Regions from separate parts of the Streptacidiphilus sp. EB103A genome, predicted to be linked through region 1. Evidence: riboswitches for the same ligand, from Rfam matches in the RefSeq annotation. Region 1 holds a riboswitch; each other region holds the start of a gene.

Region 1 (7,718 bases):
ATCCGCGCCCCGTGCGGGAGGGTGCCGTCACGGAACCGCAGCGGCACCCGCTCCATCAGGAAGACCGTGGGGATGGCGGGGGCGAGCTCCCGCACCCGGCGCAGCGAGAGCTGACTGAAGCTCATGATCCGCACCGGGGTGCGCTCGCCGTCCGCCGGGGTGACCAGATCGAAGCGGTGCAGCAGCTCCAGGAGTTTGCGCTCCACGAGACCCGCGTAGCGGGTGGGGTGCTTGGTCTCGATCGCGAGTTCGATGCGGCGGCCGCAGGCGGTGGCGAATTCCAGCAGCCGCTCCAGGGTCAGCACCGAGGTGTGCTCGGCGTCGGCCCAGTCCGCCTCGTCGCCGTCCTCCATGTCGCCGGCCGCTCCGGCCGCTCCGGCCGCTCCGGCCGCGCCGGTTGTGACGCTTTCGCGCCCGGCCTTCCAGGAGCCGAAGTCCAGCTCCGACAGCTGGGCCAGTTCCAGCGTCGACACCACCCCCCGTCCGTTGGAGGTCCGGTCCACCCGGCGGTCGTGCACGCACACCAGGTGGCCGTCGGCGGTCAGCCGCACGTCGCACTCCAGGGCGTCGGCCCCCTCGTCCACGGCCAGTTTGTACGCGGCCAGCGTGTGTTCGGCGAGGGTGCCGGAGGCGCCGCGGTGGGCGACCACGCGGGTGCTCGTGCGATTGGGCAGCACCAGCTGCCGATGGGCGTTCGACTGGGGAGCGTTCGACACGCCACAAGCCTAAAACGGACCCCCGTCAGGCCCCGGCAGCGGCAGATGAATTCTGCCGGTGCGACCGGTTAACGTCCCCGTTCGCATCCCCGGCGGAGCTCACAGCCCCCGGCGGAGCAGCGGTGTCAGCGCCCAGGTGATCAGGGCCGGGACGACGAAGGAGAACAGCGAGGCCGAGGTCCACACCTGCGGGTGGATGTGCAGGGCGTTCTGGGCGTGGGCCCAGAAGGAGGGCCAGCTGCCGGCCCAGCCGGTCAGCTGCGCCGGGGCGATCAGCTGGTAGACCGCGAAGCCCACCGCCCACGGCAGCAGCGTCAGCCACCGCGTCGGTGCGGTCTCGGTCAGGTCCCAGCCTCCTTCGCCTCGCCCCGCCCCGAAGTAGAAGTCCACCGCCAGCACCGCCGACAGCGGCACGAAGACCGCGCCGATCAGTCCCAGGAAGGACACGTACCCGCTGAAGTCGGTCACCAGCAGAGCCAGCACGGTGACCACCGCGCCGAGTCCGACGGTGAGAATCCGGCGGTCCACCCGGGGCAGCAGGTTCTGCACCGACATCGCCGTCGAGTAGACGTTGGCGAAGGACTGGTCCGCCTCGCGCAGCACCAGCACGGCGAAGAACAGCCAGCCGGCGGTGATGCCCATGAAGGTGCTGAAGATCTTGTTCGGGTCGCCGCCGACCTGCAGCAGCGCCAGCAGCCCCACCACGTAGCACCACACCTGGGAGACCGTGTAGCCGCTGAACGCGCCCCAGAAGGAACTGCGGGTGCTCCTGGCGTGCCGGGTGTAGTCGGCGGCCAGCGGGACGAAGGAGATGGAGACGGCGATCACTGAGTCGACGGCGGGCAGGAAGCCGGTCCAGTTGCCCGGGGACGGGTCGTGCACCCCGTGCCGCAGCAGCTCCACCGTGAAGAACAGCATCGCCACGCCGACCGCGACGGCGACGTACTTGCGCAGCACCGCGATGGCGCCGAGCGGACGGATCGTCATCGCGGTGGTCAGCACTCCGGCCAGCACCACGTACAGCCAGTGCGGTCCGCCGCCGAAGAGGGCGTCGGCGCCCATCGCGATCACGGTCAGCTCGAACACGCCCCAGCCGAGGCACTGCACGATGTTGAGCACCGTCGGCAGGTAGGACAGCCGGGTGCCGAACAGCCCGCGAAGGATCGCCATGGCGGGCGCCCCGGCCCTGGTCCCGATGACGGCGGCGATGCCGAGCATCACCGAGCCGATCACGGTGCCGACGACGATCGCGGTGAGGGAGGCAGCGAGGGAGAGGTCCTTGCCGTTGAAGACCAGCACGGTCGCGGCGCTCTGGAAGCCGATCAGGCTGACGCCGAGGTTGGTCCAGAACGCCGCCTGGTCGCGGAAGCCCAGGGTGCGCGGGGGTGAGGTGTCCAGCACCAGCGGCGCTTCGACGCGCGGGGACCCCACCGCCCGGTCGAGGACAGGGGAGGGGGAAGGCGAAACGGACGTCACGAGGCTCAGCTCCCTACGCCGGCATTACCCGGTCAGGTTCAGGCGGTCGGCGCCCCGTGTTCGGCGCCCTCTCAGCCTGGATGGGTCCAAGCTCCCGCGTATGTGTTCGAGGCCATGCTAGGGGCAGCCGGGCAGCGAGCCAAGGATGAATGTCCGATGAGCTGTAGATGAGCTGTGAGCGGATGGCGTAAGAAAGCTCTCAGATCGGTGCGCTATAGATGCGGCCAAGGGAAGCGCCAAGCTGGCCCTTACGATGCCCTGACAGTGGGTGGGCAAAGCTTTGGGACGCGAAGTCCCGCAGGAGGAGGTCATTCGTGAGCACCGAGCACGAGGGTGGGGCTGTCCCCACCGGTGGGGAACCGGTGGAACCCTCCCTCGACGCGCAGTCGAACGGGGTGCCGCGCGACGCAGCGCCCGCAGCTGCTCCCGCTGCGGACGACACCGTCGTGCAGGCGGCCCAGGCGGCCCAGGCGGCCCAGTCTGCCCCGGCGGTCCAGCCCGCTCCGCCCCAGGCTTCGCAGCCTGAAGCCACGGCCGTACTCCCGTACGGCTCGGTCGAGCCGCCGGCCGACCCCACGCTCGCGGACTTCCCGCCGCCGGCCCCGGCCCCGCCGCAGCCGCCCATAGCGGACCCCGTGGCACCCCCGGTACCCCCGGCCCCGGTGGCCTCTGCTCCCGACGGCGCGGTGTACTCGGAGGCGGCGTACCCGGAGGCTGTGCACCCGGAGGCCGCGTTCACGGAGGCAGCGTTCCAGAAGCAGTCCCACCCGGCCGCGCCGCCGGTCCCGACCGCGCCACCGCTGGGAGCCCCCGTCCCCGGCGCCGAGGCGACCTCGGTCCAGCCCCCGTTCGACCCGGCCTACGGCGCCCCGCAGGGCGGTCAGCCCCCGTACGGCGGCCAGCCCGGCATGCCCTTCTACGGCGGCTACGGCCAGCCCGTTCCGCCCCGCAAGAAGCGCCGCGGCGCGCTGCTCGCCCTGCTGGCGATCACCGCGATCATCGCGGGCGGCATCGGCGGCGGGATCGGCGCCGCGATCGAGAACAACGACAGCTCCAACGGTTCCACCACGGTCACCAGCAGCGTGGACCCCAAGGCGCTCAGCCGCGCCCCCGAGAGCATCGCCGGAGTCGCCGCCAAGGCGCTGCCCAGCGTGGTGACCATCTCGGCCAGCAACTCGCAGGAGTCGGGCACCGGCACGGGCTTCGTCTACGACACCCAGGGCCACATCCTGACGAACAACCACGTCGTGGCGCCTTCGGAGAACGGCGGCAAGCTGTCGGTGAAGTTCTCCGACGGCAGCAGCTACCCGGCCACCATCGTGGGCCGCGCCTCCGGCTACGACGTCGCGGTGATCAAGCTGACCGGGACCCCGAAGAAGCCGCTGGTGCCGCTGGCGCTCGGCAACTCCGACCAGGTGGCGGTGGGCGACACCACCATCGCGATCGGCGCGCCCTTCGGCCTCTCGGGCACCGTCACCTCCGGCATCGTCAGCGCCAAGAACCGCCCGGTCGCCTCCGGCGACTCGACCGGCGCGCAGACCTCCTACATGAACGCGCTGCAGACCGACGCGTCGATCAACCCGGGCAACTCCGGAGGCCCGCTGATGAACGCCTCGGGCCAGGTCATCGGCATCGACTCGGCGATCCAGTCGACCGGCAGCAGCACGACGACCGGCACCCAGTCCGGCAGCATCGGCCTGGGCTTCGCCATCCCGATCAACCAGGCCAAGTGGGTCGCGGACCAGCTGATCAAGACCGGTACCCCGGTCTACCCGATCATCGGCATCCTCCGCGACGACTCCTACACCGGCGAGGGCGCGAAGATCGCCTCCTCCGCGGTCCAGGGCAGCGCCCCGGTCACCGCCGGCGGCCCCGCCGACAAGGCCGGCCTCAAGGCGGGCGACATCATCACCTCGCTCGACGGCGTCCAGATCGACAGCGGTCCGACCCTGGTCAGCGAGATCTGGTCGCACCACCCGGGCGACGTCGTCACCGTCACCTACACCCGCAACGGCCAGAGCCACACCACCAGCGTCACCCTCGGCTCCCGCACCGGCGACCAGTAACCCGCCCGACCCGACACCCTCCGGCCCCACCCGGCCCCGTACGGCAACCAGCACCTCCGCCGTACGGGGCTATTGCTGCCCGAGCACACCCCCGAACATGAGAAGATCCCTGAGCGCGGACAACCACCCGGGGGGCTCGCCCCCCTTCGTGCTGCCCACCCGCGCAAGGAGAGCTGCCCGAGCGGCCTAAGGGAACAGTCTTGAAAACTGTCGTCACGGGGAACCGTGACCGAGGGTTCGAATCCCTCGCTCTCCGCAGGTAGAGAAGTGCAGGTCAGAGCCAGTGTCGAAGTTTGTCGACGCTGGCTGTTTTCGATTCTTAACGTACGCCTATTCGATTCTGAAGGCCCGGGGCAGCTCTCTGTGGACCAGGCGTGGACCAGATCGGCTGCTTGGCGCCGCATCCTCGGACGTGTCCGCGGGTCACCGCCTGTTACCACCCGGTGACGGGAACAGTTGGGGCGGCTGTCGTGCCGTCATCTGCAGAACGGCGTGGGTGCCGGGCTCTCGGCACGGACAGGGTTTTGCCTCATGAACTGACAACAAGACCTACCTCCATCGACGATCCGTCAGTGGAGTCGTGCTCTCGACGGGCCTTCGACCCAGTCGCCGGGCGGCCAGATCTCGCGGTCTCGTGGCGGGATGGTCGGCCCCATTTCAGCTGGCTCCGACCGCTTACCGACTGTATCCCCCTCCACAGCGCCCCCGTTCGTATCGAGTCCAGCGGTGGGTAGTAACATGCGCGCGCACTCGTGACTTCACGAGTGCCTGTCGGTAAGGGGTAGTTCAGATGAGTTATCGACTATTGTCCGGCGGGATAGCCGTGGCGCTAGCCGTAGCATGCGCGGTACCCGGGATCGCGCAGACCTCGTCCGCGGCCCCGAAGACGTCTCGGACTGCCTCAGCCTCCTTGTCGGCTACGGCCTCGGCGGCAACTCCCACGGCGTCAGCAGGCTCGTCGAAGGCGCCGCTTTCTGCCGCCGCCAAGCCTGAGGCCAACGCCTTTCGCACTGTCGACGGCCGCCAGACGGCCGTCCCACAGGTCAGCACTGCCGTGAGCGGGACGCCGCGTCCCACGCCGTCCGGGCCAGTGCTGTTCGTGGACGGGGCGTCCGGCTCGGGCTGCTCGGACACCGCAAGCGGCACCGGTACGCAGGCCGTACCGTTCTGCACGCTGCAGGCTGCGGCGAACACTGTAGTCGCGGGCGACACGGTTCTGGTAACGCCGGGCGTATACGCCGGCTTCACCTTGAGCGCGCAGGGCACCGCGGCCGCGCCGATCGTCTTCGAGTCGAGCATCGTGCCCAGCAACGCGTACTACAGCCAGCCGATCGTCCTCGAGAGCCCGCTCAACGCGGGTAGCACATCGAGCCCCGCCCATGCGATCGACGTGGAGAACTCGAGCTACATCGACCTCGAGAACTTCCGCATCGCGGAACTCGCGACGAGTGACGCGCTGCTGATCAACGCTTCGCACCACGTCACGGTGGACGAGTTCATGGACTGGGTGGGCTACCTTGCCTCCCACCCCCAGCAGGCGCCCGACATCCACGTCGCCGGCGACTCCAGCTACGTGACCGTCACGCGGGCGAGTGAGTTCAACGCCAACGGACACCCCTACATTCAGGTGGACGCCGGCGGCTCGAACGACACCATCGCCGACAACGCCTTCTGGGGCGACTACGGCACCGTTGTCGCCGTCGCGGGCACACCGAACGCCGAGATCACCGGCAACACCTTCCTGATGAGCTACTCGACCGCGATCTCGCTGACCGGGAGCTCACCGAACTCGACCGTTGAGGACAACGTCGTGTCCTTCAACGGGTTCTACGGCACCGGAACCCCGTCGATTGCGATCGGAACCGGCTCCGTCTCCGGCACCACCCTCGACTACAACGTGGTCGAGCCCACCTCGTCCTCCTCCTACCAGTGGGGTACCGCCACCTACGCCAAGGCCGTGGCACTGCACAGCGCCAGCGGGCAGGGCGCGCACGAGATCAACGCCACCCCGGATGTGTACGTCGGCAGCAATGTCCTCATGCTGGGCTACGACTCGGTCGGCATCGACGCGGCCAACGCCGCGGCGCCCGGCGAGCAGGCCACCGACATCAACGGGAAGTCCTGCGTCGACGACCCCTCCTACCCGGTGACGGGAGCGGGCTCCCCCGCGTACTGTTCGCGTGGCTCGTTCCAGTACCAGGACCCGCTGGGCGCGTTGGTGACCGCGACCGCGACCGGCAGCATGAGCGTGAAGGCAGACGCCACCAAGAGCCACGGACTCAACGCCATCACGAGCTACTCCTTCAACTTCGGCGACGGCAGCGCTCCACTGGTGAACACCACCGGCCAGGCCACGCACACCTACACGCACTCGGGCGGGTACTCCGTCACCGTCACCGTCACCGACTCGACCGGCGCGACGAACACCAGCGCTGCGGCCCCGGTGACTACACTCGGCGCCGACTTCACCGCGGAGGCACCGGTTCGCGTACTCGACACCCGCAACGGCACCGGCTCCGGCGCCCGGCCGGTGCCGGCCGGTGGCTCCGTCACCTTCCCCCTCCCCGCCAGCGCCGCCTCGCACGGCAACTGGCTCCACGCGGTCGCGCTCAACGTCACCGTCACGGACCCCACCGGAAGCGGCTACGTCGGGGTCAGCGGAGGCACATCAAGCCTCAACTACAAGGCTGGCCAGACCGTCGCGGCGATGGTGATCGCGCAGGTATGGAACAACAACGGGACAATGTCGGCCACGCTCTACACCTCCGGCGCGGGCACGGTCGAGGTGATCGCCGACCTGGCCGGCTTCTTCGCGACCGACTCGACCAACGGCTACCAGCCGATCAGCCCGGCACGGGTAATGGACACCCGTAACGGCACCGGCGGCTCGACCGGCCTGCTGACCTCCGTCCAGCCGGACGTGCTGACCGTCGCGGGCGCGGACCAGGGCATCATCCCGACCACCGGGGTCGCCGCGGTCGCAGTGAACCTGACGGTGACCCAGACAACCGGCAGCGGCCAGGTCACCGCATACCCGGACGGCACGACCGAACCCGGCACGTCGAACATCAACTACCGCCCTGGGCAGACCCTGTCCAACTTCGCCATCATCCCGGTGGGCCAGGACGGCAAAATCGACTTCGCCGATTCGGCCGCTGGCAAGACCGATCTGATCGTCGATGTCGTCGGCTACTTCGAGTCCGCCGGCGGCAGTGGCTTCGTCGTCGCCGACCCGTACCGCGACATCGACACCCGCAGCGGGAACCCCGCGGTGGACTGCAACAGCGCCAAGGGTGCCCTCGCGCCCAACCGCGTGCTGACCGCGAACGTGGTGTGCCCGACCGCCGCTTTCCCGTCCACCACGGACCTGGGAAACGTGACCGCCGTCGTGGTGAACAACACGGTGACTGCCGGCACCTCCCCCAGCTACCTCCGCGTCTATCCCGCGGGAGCTACCCCG
Region 2 (7,718 bases), on a different contig from region 1:
GCACGTCCGAGCTGATGTGCTGGTAGATGACCTGCATCGGGCTGTCGCCGGTGTACGGCTTGGCACCGGTCAGCATTTCGAACATCAGGATGCCGCACGCGTACACGTCCGTGCGCGGGTCGGTGGCGCCCTGCTCGATCTGTTCCGGCGCCAGATAGGAGACGGTGCCCATGACCTGACCGGTCGTCGCCTGGGTCTCCCCGCTCACCGCCCGGACCAGGCCGAAGTCGGTGACCTTGACCCGGCCGTCCTCGGTGAGCAGCACGTTCTCCGGCTTGACGTCCCGGTGCACCAGACCGGCCCGGTGCGCGGCGCCGAGCCCGGCCAGGACCGGCTCCAGGATGTCCAGCACGGTGCGCGGTGCGAGCGCGCCGCGGTCCTGCATCAGGTCGCGCAGGGTCCAGCCGGGGACGTACTCCATGGCCAGGAACACGGCGTCGCCGTCCTGGCCCTGGTCGAACACGTTCACCACGTTGGGGTGCGACAGCCGGGCCACGGCCTTGGCCTCGCGGATGAAGCGCGCGGTGAACCCGGGGTCGGCGGCCATCCCGGCGTGCATCACCTTCAGCGCGACCACCCGCTCCAGGCGGGTGTCCAGGCCCCGGTAGACGGTGGCCATGCCGCCGACGGCGATCCGCTGCTCGACCCGGTAGCGGGCATCGAGCAGCCGCCCGAGGAGGGGGTCGTACAGGGTCGTGTCCATCCCAGGGAGTTTACGGCCCTTCGGGGTCGGTTCGGGTGCACCGACGGTCGAGTTGTTGCCGGACGGTAAGGAGTGAGTGACCAGGGTCACTCCGACAGGCACAGCTCAGGAGGCCGGCCAGAAGGCCGGTCAGAAGGCCGGTCAGAACGCCGGGGCCTCCGGATCGAGGTCGGCGCGGCCGGCCATCGGGGACGAGGCCTCGGCATGGAAGCGGCGCGGGATCCGCCCGGCCCGGTGGGCCAGCCGACCTGCCTCGACGGCGTGCCGCATCGCCTCGGCCATCAGCGCGGGATACTGGGCCCGGGTGACGGCGGTGGCGAGCATCACGGCGGCGCAGCCCAGCTCCATGGCCAGCGCGGCGTCGGAGGCGGTGCCGGCGCCGGCGTCGAGGACCACCGGGACCTGGGCCCGTTCGACGATCAGCTGGAAGTTGTGCGGATTGCGGATGCCCAGGCCGGAGCCGATGGGGGAGCCCAGCGGCATCACCGCGGCGCAGCCCACGTCCTCCAGCTTGCGGGCCAGCACCGGGTCGTCGTTGGTGTAGGGGAGGACCACGAAGCCGTCGTCGACCAGGGTCTCGGCGGCGTCCAGCAGCTCGATCGGGTCCGGCAGCAGGGTCCGCTCGTCGGCGACCACTTCGAGTTTCACCCAGTTCGTACCCAGGGCCTCGCGGGCGAGCCTGGCGGTGAGCACCGCCTCGCCCGCGGTGAAGCAGCCCGCCGTGTTGGGCAGCACGGCGATGTTGTTGCGCTGCAGCACCTCCAGCACCGAGCCGCGCGCGGCCGGGTTGATCCTGCGCATGGCCACGGTGGTGAGCTCGGTGCCGGACAGCCGCAGCGCCTGCTCCAGCACCTCCAGGCTGGGCGCGCCGCCGGTGCCCATGATCAGACGGGAGCCGAAGCTGCGGTCGGCGATGGTCAGAGTGTCGTCCGACATAGTTGGGTCAGCCTCCCTGGACGGCGGTGAGGATCTCGACGCGGTCGTCGGCGGCGAGCGCGGTGGCGGGCCAGGCGCCGCGCGGCACGACCGTCTCGTTGACGGCGGCGGCGATGCCGGACGGGGCCGAGCTGAGCTCGGCGACGACCTCGGCCAGGGTGGTGCCGGGGGCGACCCGGCGCGGGTCGCCGTTGACGCGGATGGCGACGGTGGCCGTCACGGGGGGCGTCATGAACTGGCCTCCAGAAGGGAGAAGCGGGCGGGGGTGAACGGGGCGGCCTCGGGCGGCAGTACGCCGGTGGCCAGGTAGGCGGAGACGGCGTCGGCGGTGACCGGGGTCAGCAGTACGCCGTTGCGGTGGTGCCCGGTCGCGGCTACCAGGCCGGGCAGCGCGGTCGGCCCCAGCAGCGGGGCGTTGTCGGGGGTTCCCGGGCGCAGCCCCGCGCCGGTCTCCACCAGCGGCAGTTCGGTGACCCCGGGGACCAGCTCATGGGCGTCCCGCAGCAGCTCGTACACCCCGCCGGCGGTCACGGTGGTGTCAAAGCCCTGCTCCTCCATGGTCGCGCCGACGACCAGCTCCCCGTCTTCACGCGGCACCAGATAGAGGTGCACGCCGCGGACCACGGCTCGGAGGTTGCGGGAGAGGAACGGGCCGCCGGGCAGCGGCGCGCCGAGCGAGGTGGTCATCCGCAGCCGCAGGATCTGGCCTTTGACCGGGCGGACCGGCAGCCGCGCCTCCGGCGGCAGCCCGGGTATCTCCCCGGACCAGCTGCCCGCCGCGAGCACGGTCTGCCCCGCGGACAGCCGGGCGCCGTCCTCGGCGAGGGCGCCGACGACCCGGTCCTGAGCGTTCGTCAGCTCGATGCGCGCGGCCCGGGAGCGGTGGATCCGGACGCCGGCCGCGGCGCAGGCGCCCAGCAGCGCCGCGCCCAGCCGCCGCCCGTCCACCTGGTGATCACCCGTCACCAGCAGCCCGCCGCGCACCGAGGGTGCCAGCATCGGTTCGAGCCGGCGGCACTCGCGTCCGGTCAGCCACTGGGACTCCAGGCCGAGCCGCTGCTGGAAGGCGTGCACCTCGCGCAGCTCGGCGCGGTCGTCGGCGTCCAGTGCGGCGGCCAGGGTGCCGCAGGCCCGGTAGCCGGTGGGCAGCCCACTGGCCGCGGTCAGCTCGGCGGCGAAGGCGGCGTAGCGCTGGTTGGAGGCGATGCCGAGGCGCAGCAGGTCCTCCTCGCCGTACTGGAGTTCGGTGACCGGAGCCAGCATCCCGGCGGCGACCTGGTTGGCGCCCCGGCCCGGATCCGGGTCGAGCACGGTCACGGAGAGGCCGCGCTGGGCGGTCCGCCAGGCGATGGCGAGGCCGATGATCCCACCGCCGACGACCAGTACGTCGGTCAGTGCGTCGGTGTTGCTACGTGGCACAGGTGCCCACTCCCTTCGCCGGCATGACCCGGATCAGGTTCGGACGGTCGGAGGCCGGGGGCGGGGTCCGCCCTGCTGCCTCCCTCTCAGCCCGGTACGCCGGGCTCCCGTGGATGGTCTCCCCACTGTAGTCGCGCCTGCTCGGCCGTAGAGTGACGGGATGCGGATCGTCGTGGTCGGGGCCGGGATGGCCGGGGTGCAGACAGCGGTGGCGCTGCGCGAGCGGGGGCACGACGGCGAGGTGCTGCTGCTGGGTGCCGAGCCGCACCAGCCGTACGACCGTCCGCCGCTGTCCAAGGACGTGCTGCTGGGCAAGGCCGAGCACTCCCGCTTCGACATCGATTTCGCGGACCGGGGCATCGAGCTGCTGCTCGGCCGCCCCGCCACCGGGCTGGACACCGAGCGGCGGGTGCTGGACACCGACGGCGGGGAGCTGGCCTACGACCGGCTGGTGCTGGCGACCGGGGCCCGGCCGGTCGCGCTGCCCGGGCAGTCCGCGCGGACGCATCTGCTGCGCACCCATGACGACGCCGTGGCGCTCCGGGGCGCGCTGCGCCCGGGAGCCAGGATCGTGGTCGTCGGCGCCGGCTGGATCGGCGCCGAGGCGGCGACCGTGGCCCGGCAGCTGGGCTGCGAGGTCACCGTGGTCGAGGCGGCGCCGGTCCCGCTGGCGGGCGCGCTGCCCGCCGAGGTCGCCGAGGGGATGCGCCGCTGGTACGCCGAGGCCGGGGTCGAGCTGCGGACCGGCACCGCGGTAGGCGGCATCGTCGACGGGGACGTCCGGCTGGAGGGCGACCCCGGCGCGACGGTGCTGCTCACCGACGGCACCGAGCTGGGCGCGGACGCCGTGGTGGTCGGCATCGGCGCCCGCCCCGACACCGGGTGGCTCGACGGCTCGGGCATCGTCCTCGACGACCGGGGCGCGGTCGCGGCCGACGACCGGCTGCGGACCTCGGCCGACGGGGTGCTGGCCGTCGGCGACTGCGCCTCCTTCCCGTCCGCCCGCTACCGGACCCGGCTGATGGTGCACCACTGGGACAACGCGGTGCAGGGCGCCAGGGTCGCCGCCGCCAACGCGCTGGGCGCCGAGCAGCGGTACGACCCGGTGCCCTATTTCTGGTCCGAGCAGTTCGGCCGCATGGTCCAGTACGCCGGGCACCACCGCCCCGGCGACGAGCTGCTGCGGCGCGGCGACCCGGAGGCCGCGGACTGGAGCGCGCTGTGGCTGCGCGACGGCGTCCCGGTGGCGCTGCTGGCCGTGGACCGGCCCCGGGACCTGGCCCAGGGCCGCCGGCTGCTGGAGCGCGGCGCCCCCCTCGATCCGGCGCTCGCGGCCGACCCGGCGGTGCAGCTCAAGGCCGCCGTGCGCGGCTGATGGTGCGCGGGGGCGGCCGGGGATGGCAGTCTTGAGGGCGTGAGCCAGATTGATCCCAAGATTGACGCCCTGATTCCCGCGTGGATGAACATCCCCGACATCGCCGAGCAGTGGGGGGTGGTGGTGACCAAGGTCCGGCGTCTCGTCGACGACGGCACCATCCTCGCCGTCCGCCGCGGCGAGAACAACGTCCTGATGGTGCCCGCCGCCTTCATCGGCCCCAACGGCACCGTGAAGGGCATCTGCGGCCTGCTGACCCTGATGCACGACTCCGGGTTCACCGACGAGGAGATCCTGGAGTGGCTCTTCACCGAGGACCCCTCGCTGCCGGGGACTCCCGCCCAGGCCATGAATGAGAACCGCGGCACGGAGGTCAAGCGCCGCGCCCAGGCGATGGCGCTGTGAGCCGTTCGTCGGCTCTGAGCGCGCTCGACGAGGCCCGGCTCTACCTGTGCACCGACGCCCGACGCGAGCAGGGGGACCTGCCCGAGTTCCTCGACGCGGTGCTGGCCGGCGGCGTGGACATCGTCCAGCTGCGGGACAAGGGGCTGGAGGCGCGGCAGGAGCTGGCGGCGCTGGAGGTCTTCGCCGACGCGTGCCGCCGCCACGGGCGGCTGCTCGCCGTCAACGACCGCGCCGACGTCGCCCACGCGGCCCGTCCGGACGTCCTCCACCTCGGCCAGGACGACCTGCCGGTGGCCGCGGCGCGGGCGATTCTCGGCGAGGACGTCTTGATCGGCCGCTCGTGCCACGCCGAGGCGGAGGTGGACGCTGCGCTGACCGAACCGGGCGTCGACTACTTCTGCACGGGGCCGGTCTGGCCCACCCCGACGAAGCCTGGGCGGCACGCCCCTGGTCTTGAGCTGGTCTCCTACGCGGCCAAGCAGGCCCCGGCCCGCCCGTGGTTCGCCATCGGCGGGATCGATGGCTCGAACCTGGACCAGGTTCTCGACGCGGGGGCGCGGCGGATCGTGGTTGTTCGGGCGCTCACCCAGGCGGCGGATCCGTATGCGGCGGCGGGGATTCTGGCGGGCCGGGTGCGCGAGCGCGGCTGAGTTTCTGGCTGATCGCGCAGTTCCCCGCGCCCCTAGGGGGCTGCAACCGGCCCAGTTGCACATGGTCAGGGGCGCGGGGAACTGCGCGAACAGTAACCACCGCCGAGGCGAGCGCTCAGGACCGACGTGCGGTAGCGGCCCCCGCCAGACGCCGCAGAACCCTCCGGGCCTCCGGTTCCACCAGAGGCGCGTCGTCCAACGCAGAAAGAGCCTCAGCGCGCAGCACAGTGATCCTCTGCTCGATCCGCTCCGGTGCGCCACTGCGCACGATCGCGGCCCGCAGCAACCCCACCTCGTGCTCGCTCAGCTCCGATGCCCCCAGCAGGCCGTTCAGCAGCCGCCCGTCCGAAGCACTGCACTCGGCGAGCGTCTCGGCCACGAGGAGCGTGCGTTTTCCCTCGCGGAGGTCGTCGCCGGCGGGCTTCCCGGTGACTTCCGGGTCCCCGAAGACGCCGAGCAGGTCGTCGCGGAGCTGGAACGCCTCGCCCAGCGGCAGCCCGAACGCACCGTAGGCGGCCGTCAGGGCCGCGTCCGCCCCGGCGAGCAGCCCGCCGATCTGGAGCGGGCGCTCCACGGTGTACTTCGCCGCCTTGTAGTGCACGACAGTCCGCGCCCGCTCGATCGCCCCCTCCCGTTCCGCCCCGGCGAGCCCTGCAGTGGCAGGTTCCAGCAGGTCGAGGTACTGACCCGCCATCACCTCGGTCCGCATCAGGTCGAACACCGGCTTGCCCCGGCGCACCGCCGCCAGCGACAGCCCGCTGCCCCACAGCAGTTCGTCGCACCAGGCCAGCAGCAGATCGCCGAGCAGCACCGCCGAGGCGGCCCCGAACTGCGCGCCGTCCCCGTGCCAGCCCCGCTCCCGGTGCAGCGCCTCGAACCGGCGGTGCACCGAAGGCACCCCGCGCCGGGTGTCGCTGCGGTCGATCAGGTCGTCGTGGACCAGCGCGCTGGCCTGCAGCAGCTCCAGCGCCGAGCAGGCGGCCACCGCGCCGTCTTCGTCCGGATCGCCGCCGGCCCCGCGCCAGCCCCAGTAGCAGAAGGCGGGACGGAGCCGCTTGCCACCGCTGTTCAGGAGCGCCCGCACGGTGCCGGTCAGCGGGCCGAGCTCGGGCGACACGGTCGCCAGTACCGCCTGCTGACGGTCCAGGAAGTTCTCCAGCGTCCGCTCCACCCGGGAACGCAGCAGCTCCTCGTCGACCGGGCTGCGCGGGACGCGAGCGCGGTCGAGCGGGGGGACGGGATGGGCGAAGGGCACCGGTGGGCTCCGAGCGGGTTCGGGAGCAGCCAGCGTAACGCGGGGGGTCCGCGGGGCTGGTGAGCGGATCCCCGCTCGAAGCGGTATCAGTAGGTGGACGGAGGTTTCGGAAACGCTTCGAACGGCCGCTAATCTGCCTGTATGGCCCTGGGTACCTCAAGCGTCCGGCACGACAGCAAGCCCTCCATCCGGGAGCTCCTGGCGGCGGGCAACTGCTCGTACTCCTTCGAGTTCATGCCGCCCCGCAGCGCGGAGGCGGAGGTGGGGCTGTGGAAGGCGATCCGGCAGCTGGAGGGCCTCGCGCCGACCTTTGTGAGCGTGACCTACGGCGCCGGCGGCTCCACCCGGGGCCGCACGATCAACATCACCGGGCGGATCACCCAGGAGACGACGCTCACCCCGGTCGCCCATCTGACCGCGGTCGACCACAGTGTCGCCGAGCTGCGCAACATCCTGGGCCACTACGCGGACCAGGGCGTGCGCAACATCCTGGCGCTGCGCGGGGACCCGCCGGGCGACCCGCTGGGGGAGTGGGTCAAGCACCCGCAGGGGCCGGAGTACGCGTCCGACCTGGTGCAGCTGATCAAGGAGTCGGGGGACTTCTGCGTCGGCGTCGCCGCCTTCCCGGAGATGCACCCCCGGTCGTCGGACTGGGACGAGGACATCAGGCACTTCGTCGCCAAGTGCCGGGCCGGCGCCGACTACGCGATCACCCAGATGTTCTTCGACGTAGACGACTACCTGCGGTTCCGGGACCGGGTCGCGGCGGCCGGCTGCGAGACCCCGATCATCCCGGAGATCATGCCGGTCACCTCGGTCCGCTCGCTGCGGCGCATCCCCACGCTCAGCAACGCGGTCATCCCGCAGAACTTCGCCGACCGGCTGCTGGCCGCAGAGGCCGACCCCAGGGCGGTACGGGCGATCGGCATCGACTACGCCACCGAGATGTGCCGCAGGCTGATCGCCGAGGGCACT
Region 3 (7,718 bases), on a different contig from region 1:
TACCTGCGCTTTCTCAACGAACGCCATATGTCAGTGGGCCTGTACGCGCTGGACCAGGGCGCGTTGGACCCGCAGCAGCCGCACAAGCAGGACGAGGTCTACGTCGTCGTCAGCGGGCGGGCCTATCTCACCGTCGGTGACGAGACCACGACCGTGGGCCGCGGATCGGTGGCCTATGTGCCCGCGGGCATGCCGCACCGCTTCCACCACATCAGCGAGGACCTGCGGGTGCTCGTCGTCTTCTCCCCTCCGGAGAGCTGATCCGTGGACCCTGTGCGCTCCGGCTCCTTCAATTTCAGTGACGAACTGTGGCAGGCGTCCGAGTCCACCTACCGGGCGATCCTGGACCACCCCTTCCTGCTCGGGCTCGCCGACGGCACCCTCCCCCGGACGGCCTTCCGTCACTTCGTCGTCCAGGACTCCCACTACCTGCGCGACTACGCCAGGGCACTCGCGGTCTGCGCTGCCAAGGCCCCCACCGAGGCGGACGTCAGGGCCTTCGCCGACGACGCGGTGGGCGCGCTCGCGGCGGAGCAGGAGATGCACGCGGGCTTCATGAACGACTTGGGCCTGGACGGTCCGGGCGCCACGGTGGACGACGCCGGGGTGCTGCCGACCACCCGCGCCTACACCAGCTACCTGCTCGCCACGGTCTACGGCGGCTCCTTCGCCGAGGGTCTGGCGGCGGTGCTCCCCTGCTACTGGATCTACGCCAGGGTGGGCGAGGCACTGCTGCGCACCTCGTCGCCCGATCCCCTCTACGCCCGTTGGATCGAGAGCTACGGCGACGAGGCGTTCCAGGCCGTGGTCCGCCGGGTGCTGAAGCTGACCGACCGGGTCGGCGCCGAGCTCTCGCCGGTCGAACGGCGGCGCGCCGTCGGGCACTTCGCGACGACCTCGCGCTACGAGTGGATGTTCTGGGACGCCGCCTGGCGCGGCGAGCGCTGGCCGGTCTGACCCCGGGAGCCGAGCGCGGACCGGTGACCTGCGGGTAACCCACCCCGACCTGCGGATGACCCTCCCCGGGGCCGACGGTAGGGGGCTTATCCGGGTTCTCTCAGGGGCGCGAAGCGTCCACCGGAGACCCCTGCGGCCGTACGATCGAGTCAACAGGAAGAAGCAATCGGGCCGGTGGCCCCGAGGCCCCGGGACGACAGACCCCGCGGGGGAGGACGGACAACATGAACGAGATCTGGAAGACGCTCCCTGGCTGGATGCGCAACATCGTGGTTCCGGTCATCGTGCTGATCGTGGCGCTGTGGGTGGCGTCCGCCGTGGTGGGAGCGATCTTCGGAGTCATCGGCTTCCTCTTCGGCTGGATCATCAAGGTGATGTTCGTGGTGGCGCTGGGGGCAGTGGTCGTCATCCTGGTGAAGCGGGCGTCGCGCTGACGCCGGTCTGACGTCCTTTCACGAGAGCCCCGTACCGGGATCCGGTACGGGGCTCTCGCGTTGGCGTCTCCGGTGCTAGCGGCGGTGGCGGTGCCGGCCGCCCGCGCCCGCTTCAGCCGAAGTCGTGGCCATGGCCGTGGCCGTGGCCTGTCGCGTGGCTTGGGCCGGAATGGCGGCCGCGGTCACGGGGCGGGTGTTGTGGCTGGCCACGAGCGCGGCGAGGAAGGTGGTCAGCGGTACCGAGGCGATCAGGCCGATGCTGCCGACCAGCGTCCTGACCACCTCCTCGGCGACGATCTCGCTGGTGGCTACGGTCCAGACGCCCCGGTTGGCGATGGTGAACAGCAGCATCAGCGGCAACGCCGCTCCCGCGTAGGCCATGACCAGGGTGTTCACGGTGGAGGCGATGTGGTCGCGGCCGATCCGGATGCCGGCCCGGTAGAGCGCCCGGGTGCCCATGGTGGGGTCGGCGGCCCGCAGTTCCCACACCGACGAGGCCTGAGTGACCGTCACATCGTTGAGCACACCCAGGGATCCGATGATGACACCGGCCAGCAGCAGGCCGGGGAGCTTGATCCCGGTGAAGAGGGAGTGGACCAGGGCGGTCTCGTCCGAGGTGTTGCCGGTGAGATGGGTCAGACCGATGAACACCTCACCCAGCACGCCGATCAGGGCCAGCGACACCAGGGTCCCGATGACCGCGACGGAGGTGCGCGCGGACAGGCCGTGGCACAGGTACAGCGCCATCAGCATGATCGCTCCGCCGCCGACGACTGCGACCCGCAGCGGGTCCTCGCCCTTGAGGATGGCCGGCAGCACGAACAGCGACAGCACGGCAAAGCTGATCCCCAGCGCGACCAGGGCGGCGAGCCCGCGCAGCCGTCCGACCAGCACCACGGCCAGGGCGAAGACCCCGGCGAGGATCGCCATGGGCATCGAGCGGTCGGCGTCGCCGATCGTGTACTGCAGCGCGGCGGGGGCGGTCGGGGAGTAGTCCAGGACCACCTTCTCCCCCGCGCTGTAGACGGCGGTCTGGTCCGGGGTGAGGGTCAGTTGGATGGTCCTGCCGGAGTCCTTGCCGCTGGTGATGGCGACGCTGACCAGCGAGCAGACGTTCTGGGCTGCCGCTGTTGCGGACGTTGTCGACGCGGTGGACGTCGAGCCCGCGTCGCAGGGTGCCGCCTTGGTCGCGGTGACCCGGCCGCTCACCGTGGGCTGGTCGAATCCCAGTCCGGTGGAGGCGTGGGCGGGCAGCCTGCCCGGCCACATCAGCACCATGCCCGCCACCACCGCCACCGCGAACGGGATCAGCACGGCGGCGATGACCGCGCGCAGCCGCCGGGAGGCGGGGCTGGCCGGGCCGTGGTCGTGACTGTGGCCGTGCTCGTGCTCGTGCGGGTGGTCGGCCACGGGAACAGTCCCTTCCGGATGGGCTGTGGCAGTGCACCGTACCGGAAGCGTGTGAGATCTGGCAGCACCGACGCCCCCTGGCCAAGCCGGGGCCCGGCTCGCTACGGTGGGCGGCGTCTAGATTGCAGACGCGGGAGCTCGGAGCACCGGGCTGAGAGGGCGCTGACCGCCGTACGCGGAATTCGTACGGCAGCTGCTTGCGCCGACCGCAGGAACCTGACCGGGTAATGCCGGCGTAGGGAGAAGTGGGTCTGATGACCAGCACGTACGACGCAGAGCAGCAGCATGCCGCTCAGCAGCATTCCGCCCAGGGCCCGTCCAGCACCGGGACCGGCTACCCCACCCCCGCCTGGACCAAGGCCTACCGCCAGGGATCGCGCCCCGACCTGCGTGTTCCCTACCGGGAGGTGCGGCTGGGCAACGGCCGTGCCGTCCCGCTGTACGACACCTCGGGCCCGTACACCGACCCGTCGTTCGAGGCCGACGTCCGGCGCGGGCTGCCGCCGCTCCGGGACGGCTGGATCAGCCAACGCGGTGACACCCAGGACTACCACGGGCGCGAGCCGCGTCCCGAGGACGACGGACTCAGGCACACCGCCCCGCGCGGCGGGCTGGGCCTGGCACGGAGTGGCGAGCTTGCGAGCGCGACCGGGTTGAAGGGGCTCGACGCGGTCTTCCCCGGCCGCCCGCGCCGGCCCCGCCGGGCCCGGGAGGGCACGGCCGTGACCCAGCTCGGCTACGCCCGCCGGGGCGAGGTCACCGCCGAGATGGAGTTCGCGGCGCTGCGGGAGGGGATGGACCCGGAGCTGGTCCGGGAGGAGATCGCGGCCGGCCGCGCCGTCCTGCCGGCCAACGTCAACCACCCCGAGGTCGAGCCGATGCTGATCGGCAGCCGCTTCCTGGTGAAGATCAACGCAAATATCGGCAACTCGGCCGTCACCTCCTCGATCGAGGAGGAGGTCGAGAAGATGTCCTGGGCCACCCGCTGGGGCGCCGACACCGTGATGGACCTCTCCACCGGCCGCAACATCCACACCACCCGGGAGTGGATCCTGCGCAACTCCCCCGTGCCGATCGGCACGGTCCCGCTCTACCAGGCGCTGGAGAAGGTCGACGGCCGGGCCGAGGAACTGAGCTGGGAGGTGTACCGGGACACCGTCGTCGAGCAGTGCGAGCAGGGCGTCGACTACATGACCGTGCACGCCGGAGTGCTGCTGCGCTACGTCCCGCTGACAGCGCGGCGCAAGACCGGGATCGTCTCCCGGGGCGGCTCGATCATGGCGGCCTGGTGCCTGGCGCACCATCAGGAGAACTTCCTCTACACGCACTTCGAGGAGCTCTGCGACATCCTCCGGGCCTACGACGTGACCTACTCGCTGGGGGACGGGCTTCGCCCCGGCTCGATCGCCGACGCCAACGACGAGGCCCAGTTCGCTGAGCTGACGACCCTCGGCGAGCTGGGACGGATCGCGCGCTCGCGGGACGTCCAGGTGATGATCGAGGGGCCGGGCCACGTCCCGATGCACAAGATCCGCGAGAACATGGACCTGCAGAAGGAGCTCTGCGACGACGCGCCCTTCTACACCCTCGGCCCGCTGACCACGGACGTCGCCCCGGGTTACGACCACATCACGTCAGGGATCGGCGCCGCGATGATCGCCTGGTGGGGAACGGCGATGCTCTGCTACGTCACCCCCAAGGAACACCTCGGCCTCCCCGACCGCGACGACGTCAAGACCGGCGTCATCACCTACAAGATCGCCGCCCACGCCGCCGACCTCGCCAAGGGCCACCCCGGCGCCCAGGCCTGGGACGACGCCCTCTCCGACGCCCGCTTCGAGTTCCGCTGGGAGGACCAGTTCAACCTGGCCCTCGACCCCGAAACGGCCCGCGCCTTCCACGACGAGACCCTCCCGGCGGAACCCGCCAAGACGGCGCACTTCTGCTCGATGTGCGGTCCGAAGTTCTGTTCGATGCGGATATCGCACGGCATCAGGGAGAGCTTCGGCGACGAGACCCCGGTGACCGGCGAAGACGAGATCGAAGCCGGGATGCGGGCCAAGGCTGAGGAGTTCACGGCCTCCGGTGGACGGGTGTACCTACCGTTGGCCGACTGACCTCAAACAGCGGAGGAGAGTGACCAAACCGGGTTGGCCGGCCAATGGCTGAGTCAGTCTTCGGTAGGCAGGGGCTTGGGCTTCCTGCGCAGCCAATGGCCTACTGCCCGCCTTGGGCCCCGCACGACGACACGGCCGAAGCTCTTCTTTCCTGCCAGCTCCACTCGAAGCGTGACCGGCGCATGGGGGTCGTGGGCCTGACGGATCCTTAGCTTGCTGAACTCCAGGTTCAGGGCGTCGGCATCGACCACGATGCCCGGCCTGGTGATCAGCGTCAGGGTCTTGCCGCGCATGTCCATGTCGATCCGCAGGGTGTCCTGGGTGATCACTGCCAGCGTGAAGTCGAGCGTCACCTCGCAGAACTCCGTTGCGAGCTCCAGCCGTCGTGGCACTATCCAGCGTCCCACCCGCTCGACCGGGCTGAACTTCTGATCGATTCGGAGTACGTCTTTCACCTCCGCCACGACCGCGCCGCCAGAGGTCGACACAGGCGGCAGGTCGGCGGTGAGGACGGCCAGTTCGCTGACGGTCCGTGCGGACAGGGCGGCCTCCAGGCGCTCGTCCAACTCGGCCCCGGTCAGCCGGCCGTCGCCCGCCGCGACCCGCAGTACGTCGACCACCCGATCCCGGTCCGTGTGGGAGGCCCGCAGCTCGGGCGGCGAGTCGTGGCCGGGGCTCTTTCCAGGGGGCGAGATCTCTCCCGACATAGTTCCCGTCCTGATCCAGTCGAAGGTCGTCGCGCGATGGAGCAGTGGCACGGCTGGGAACTAACGATATATCGCGACTTGGATTCCCGCCAAGGGTGCAGTTCTTGCGAGTGCAGTGAGGTCCTTTGGGGACCTCAGTTGTCACTGAGTTGTCCACAGGCCGCCCGGAGATCGCGGCGGCCTGTGGACAACTGGGTCAGCGGCGTCGGCGGCGCTTGGCTGGGATGGTGCCCAGGCCGAAGCCTGGGAGGAGTTGGGCCATGCCCTGGCGGAGCTCGGCGACGTCCTGGCGCATGGCAGACATGTCGCCGCGCAGCTCGCGGACGTCCTCGCCGACGCGGCAGAGCTGCTCGCTCATCGCGCCGATGACGCGCCCGTGGGCGTCGAGGCGGTGGTCCACCGAGTCGGCCCAGGCGAGCCATCGTCCCTGGTCGGGGGCGGTGTACTGCTCGGGGGTGACGACGTCGGGGTGTGCCTGGAGGTACTCGTACTCGTCCCAGTGCGGGCCGGGGCCGAGCCGTCGCCCGGGTGGCATGCCCCAAGAGGGCGGACCCTGCCGGAGCGTTGCCTCGGTGTCGAGGAGGTAGGTCCGGACCCTGCGGGCGACGGCGCTGTCCCGCAGCAGCATCGCGACGTTGAGGACCGCGCGACGCGGGAACAGGGCCATTGACCTGCTCCGGGATGACTGGAGTCCACAGACTCGCTTAAAGCGAGTCAGTTCCTCACCAACCAGAACGCGGTACCCGTTGGACACGATCTCGTCCCGGTGGTCGACCACCAGGTTGTAGATGACCGTCTCTCCGACCTCGAAGTAGTCGGCGACCATCTTCGTGGTGACGTGCATGTCGTCCGGGAGCAGGACGAGGACCTTGACCCGGTCCAGGGTTTCGGTGCGGTCGGCGACGCTCTCGCGCAGGGCGCGCGATTCGAGCAGGGCGACTTCGGGTGGCATGGCTGTGCCTCCCCCTTCGCTTGGGGTGAATGGAATGGGTGCCCCCATCCCGGGGCTCAGGGCCGTCCCACCCGGACGGTCAAGGGCATGAGTCGCAATCGTCCACAGATCCCATGGGCCGGACCGAACCGGCCAACTCGCTACGTCACCGCTCGCCGTGTCATCCAAGCCATATTGCTCATGCGCACTCTGGGCAACGATCGGATCGTCCTACGGTTACGCCGAGCGAAGGAATTCCCGGCCGTGTGTGCGGGAGGCGGAAGACTTACGGAGTCGGGGGCTGGGCCTGGTGTCCGAGCGGCGGATATTCGGGTCGGGGAGTTGGGCGGGCCGCCTACCCTGTGGGTATGAAGATTGGAATTGTGGGTGCCACGGGCCAGGTCGGGGGCGTTGTACGCCGGATCCTCGAGGAGCGGGACTTCCCGGTGACGGAGCTGCGGCTGTTCGCCTCGGCGCGGTCGGCCGGGAAGGAGCTGCCCTGGAAGGACGGCGTCGTCACGGTGGAGGACGCGGCCACCGCCGACTACGCCGGTCTGGACATCGTGATCTTCTCGGCCGGCGGTGCGACGTCCAAGGAGCTCGCACCCAGGGTTGCTGCGGCCGGCGCCGTGGTGATCGACAACTCCTCCGCCTGGCGCAAGGATCCGCAGGTCCCGCTGGTGGTCTCCGAGGTCAACCCGCATGCCATTGCGGACCGTCCGCTGGGGATCATCGCCAACCCCAACTGCACCACCATGGCCGCCATGCCGGTGCTGCGTCCGCTGCACCAGGAGGCGCAGCTCACCGCTCTGGTGGTGGCCACCTACCAGGCCGTGTCCGGCAGCGGGCTCAGCGGTGTGGCCGAACTGCAGGGCCAGATCGACGCGGTCGGCAGCAAGGCCAGCGCGCTGACGCACGACGGTGCGGCGCTCGAATTCCCCGAGCCCAAGCAGTACGTCCGCCCCATCGCGTTCAACGTCCTGCCGCTGGCGGGCTCGATCGTGGACGACGGCCTCAACGAGACCGACGAGGAGCAGAAGCTCCGCAGCGAGAGCCGGAAGATCCTCGAGATCCCCGACCTCAAGGTGTCCGGGACCTGCGTCCGGGTCCCGGTGTTCAGCGGGCACTCGCTGCAGGTCAACGCCCGTTTCGCGACGCCGAT

The links. A riboswitch is a leader RNA that binds a small molecule or an ion and turns the genes downstream of it on or off. The one in region 1 is predicted to bind thiamine pyrophosphate.
Region 2: another riboswitch for thiamine pyrophosphate. It lies ahead of thiO (glycine oxidase ThiO); the one in region 1 lies ahead of ABH941_RS24345 (cytosine permease).
Region 3: another riboswitch for thiamine pyrophosphate. It lies ahead of thiC (phosphomethylpyrimidine synthase ThiC); the one in region 1 lies ahead of ABH941_RS24345 (cytosine permease).

Annotation. Positions count from the first base shown of each region.
Region 1 covers NZ_JBGCAQ010000015.1:44,853-52,570, forward strand. The annotation lists gene ABH941_RS24340 (glycerophosphodiester phosphodiesterase family protein) at 1-680, opposite strand, end outside; gene ABH941_RS24345 (cytosine permease) at 816-2,192, opposite strand; TPP riboswitch at 2,185-2,300, opposite strand; gene ABH941_RS24350 (S1C family serine protease) at 2,507-4,258, shown strand; tRNA gene ABH941_RS24355 (tRNA-Ser) at 4,426-4,514, shown strand; gene ABH941_RS24360 (PKD domain-containing protein) at 5,313-7,718, shown strand, end outside.
Region 2 covers NZ_JBGCAQ010000003.1:155,420-163,137, forward strand. The annotation lists gene pknB (Stk1 family PASTA domain-containing Ser/Thr kinase) at 1-703, opposite strand, end outside; gene ABH941_RS05920 (thiazole synthase) at 845-1,639, opposite strand; gene thiS (sulfur carrier protein ThiS) at 1,647-1,871, opposite strand; gene thiO (glycine oxidase ThiO) at 1,868-3,058, opposite strand; TPP riboswitch at 3,052-3,179, opposite strand; gene ABH941_RS05935 (NAD(P)/FAD-dependent oxidoreductase) at 3,219-4,433, shown strand; gene ABH941_RS05940 (Rv2175c family DNA-binding protein) at 4,473-4,838, shown strand; gene thiE (thiamine phosphate synthase) at 4,835-5,488, shown strand; gene ABH941_RS05950 (polyprenyl synthetase family protein) at 5,604-6,743, opposite strand; gene metF (methylenetetrahydrofolate reductase [NAD(P)H]) at 6,885-7,718, shown strand, end outside.
Region 3 covers NZ_JBGCAQ010000010.1:287,566-295,283, forward strand. The annotation lists gene ABH941_RS18890 (cupin domain-containing protein) at 1-261, shown strand, start outside; gene tenA (thiaminase II) at 265-957, shown strand; gene ABH941_RS18900 (hypothetical protein) at 1,182-1,391, shown strand; gene ABH941_RS18905 (YibE/F family protein) at 1,467-2,801, opposite strand; TPP riboswitch at 2,922-3,061, shown strand; gene thiC (phosphomethylpyrimidine synthase ThiC) at 3,056-4,918, shown strand; gene ABH941_RS18915 (DUF1707 domain-containing protein) at 4,972-5,625, opposite strand; gene ABH941_RS18920 (hypothetical protein) at 5,822-6,577, opposite strand; gene ABH941_RS18925 (aspartate-semialdehyde dehydrogenase) at 6,925-7,718, shown strand, end outside.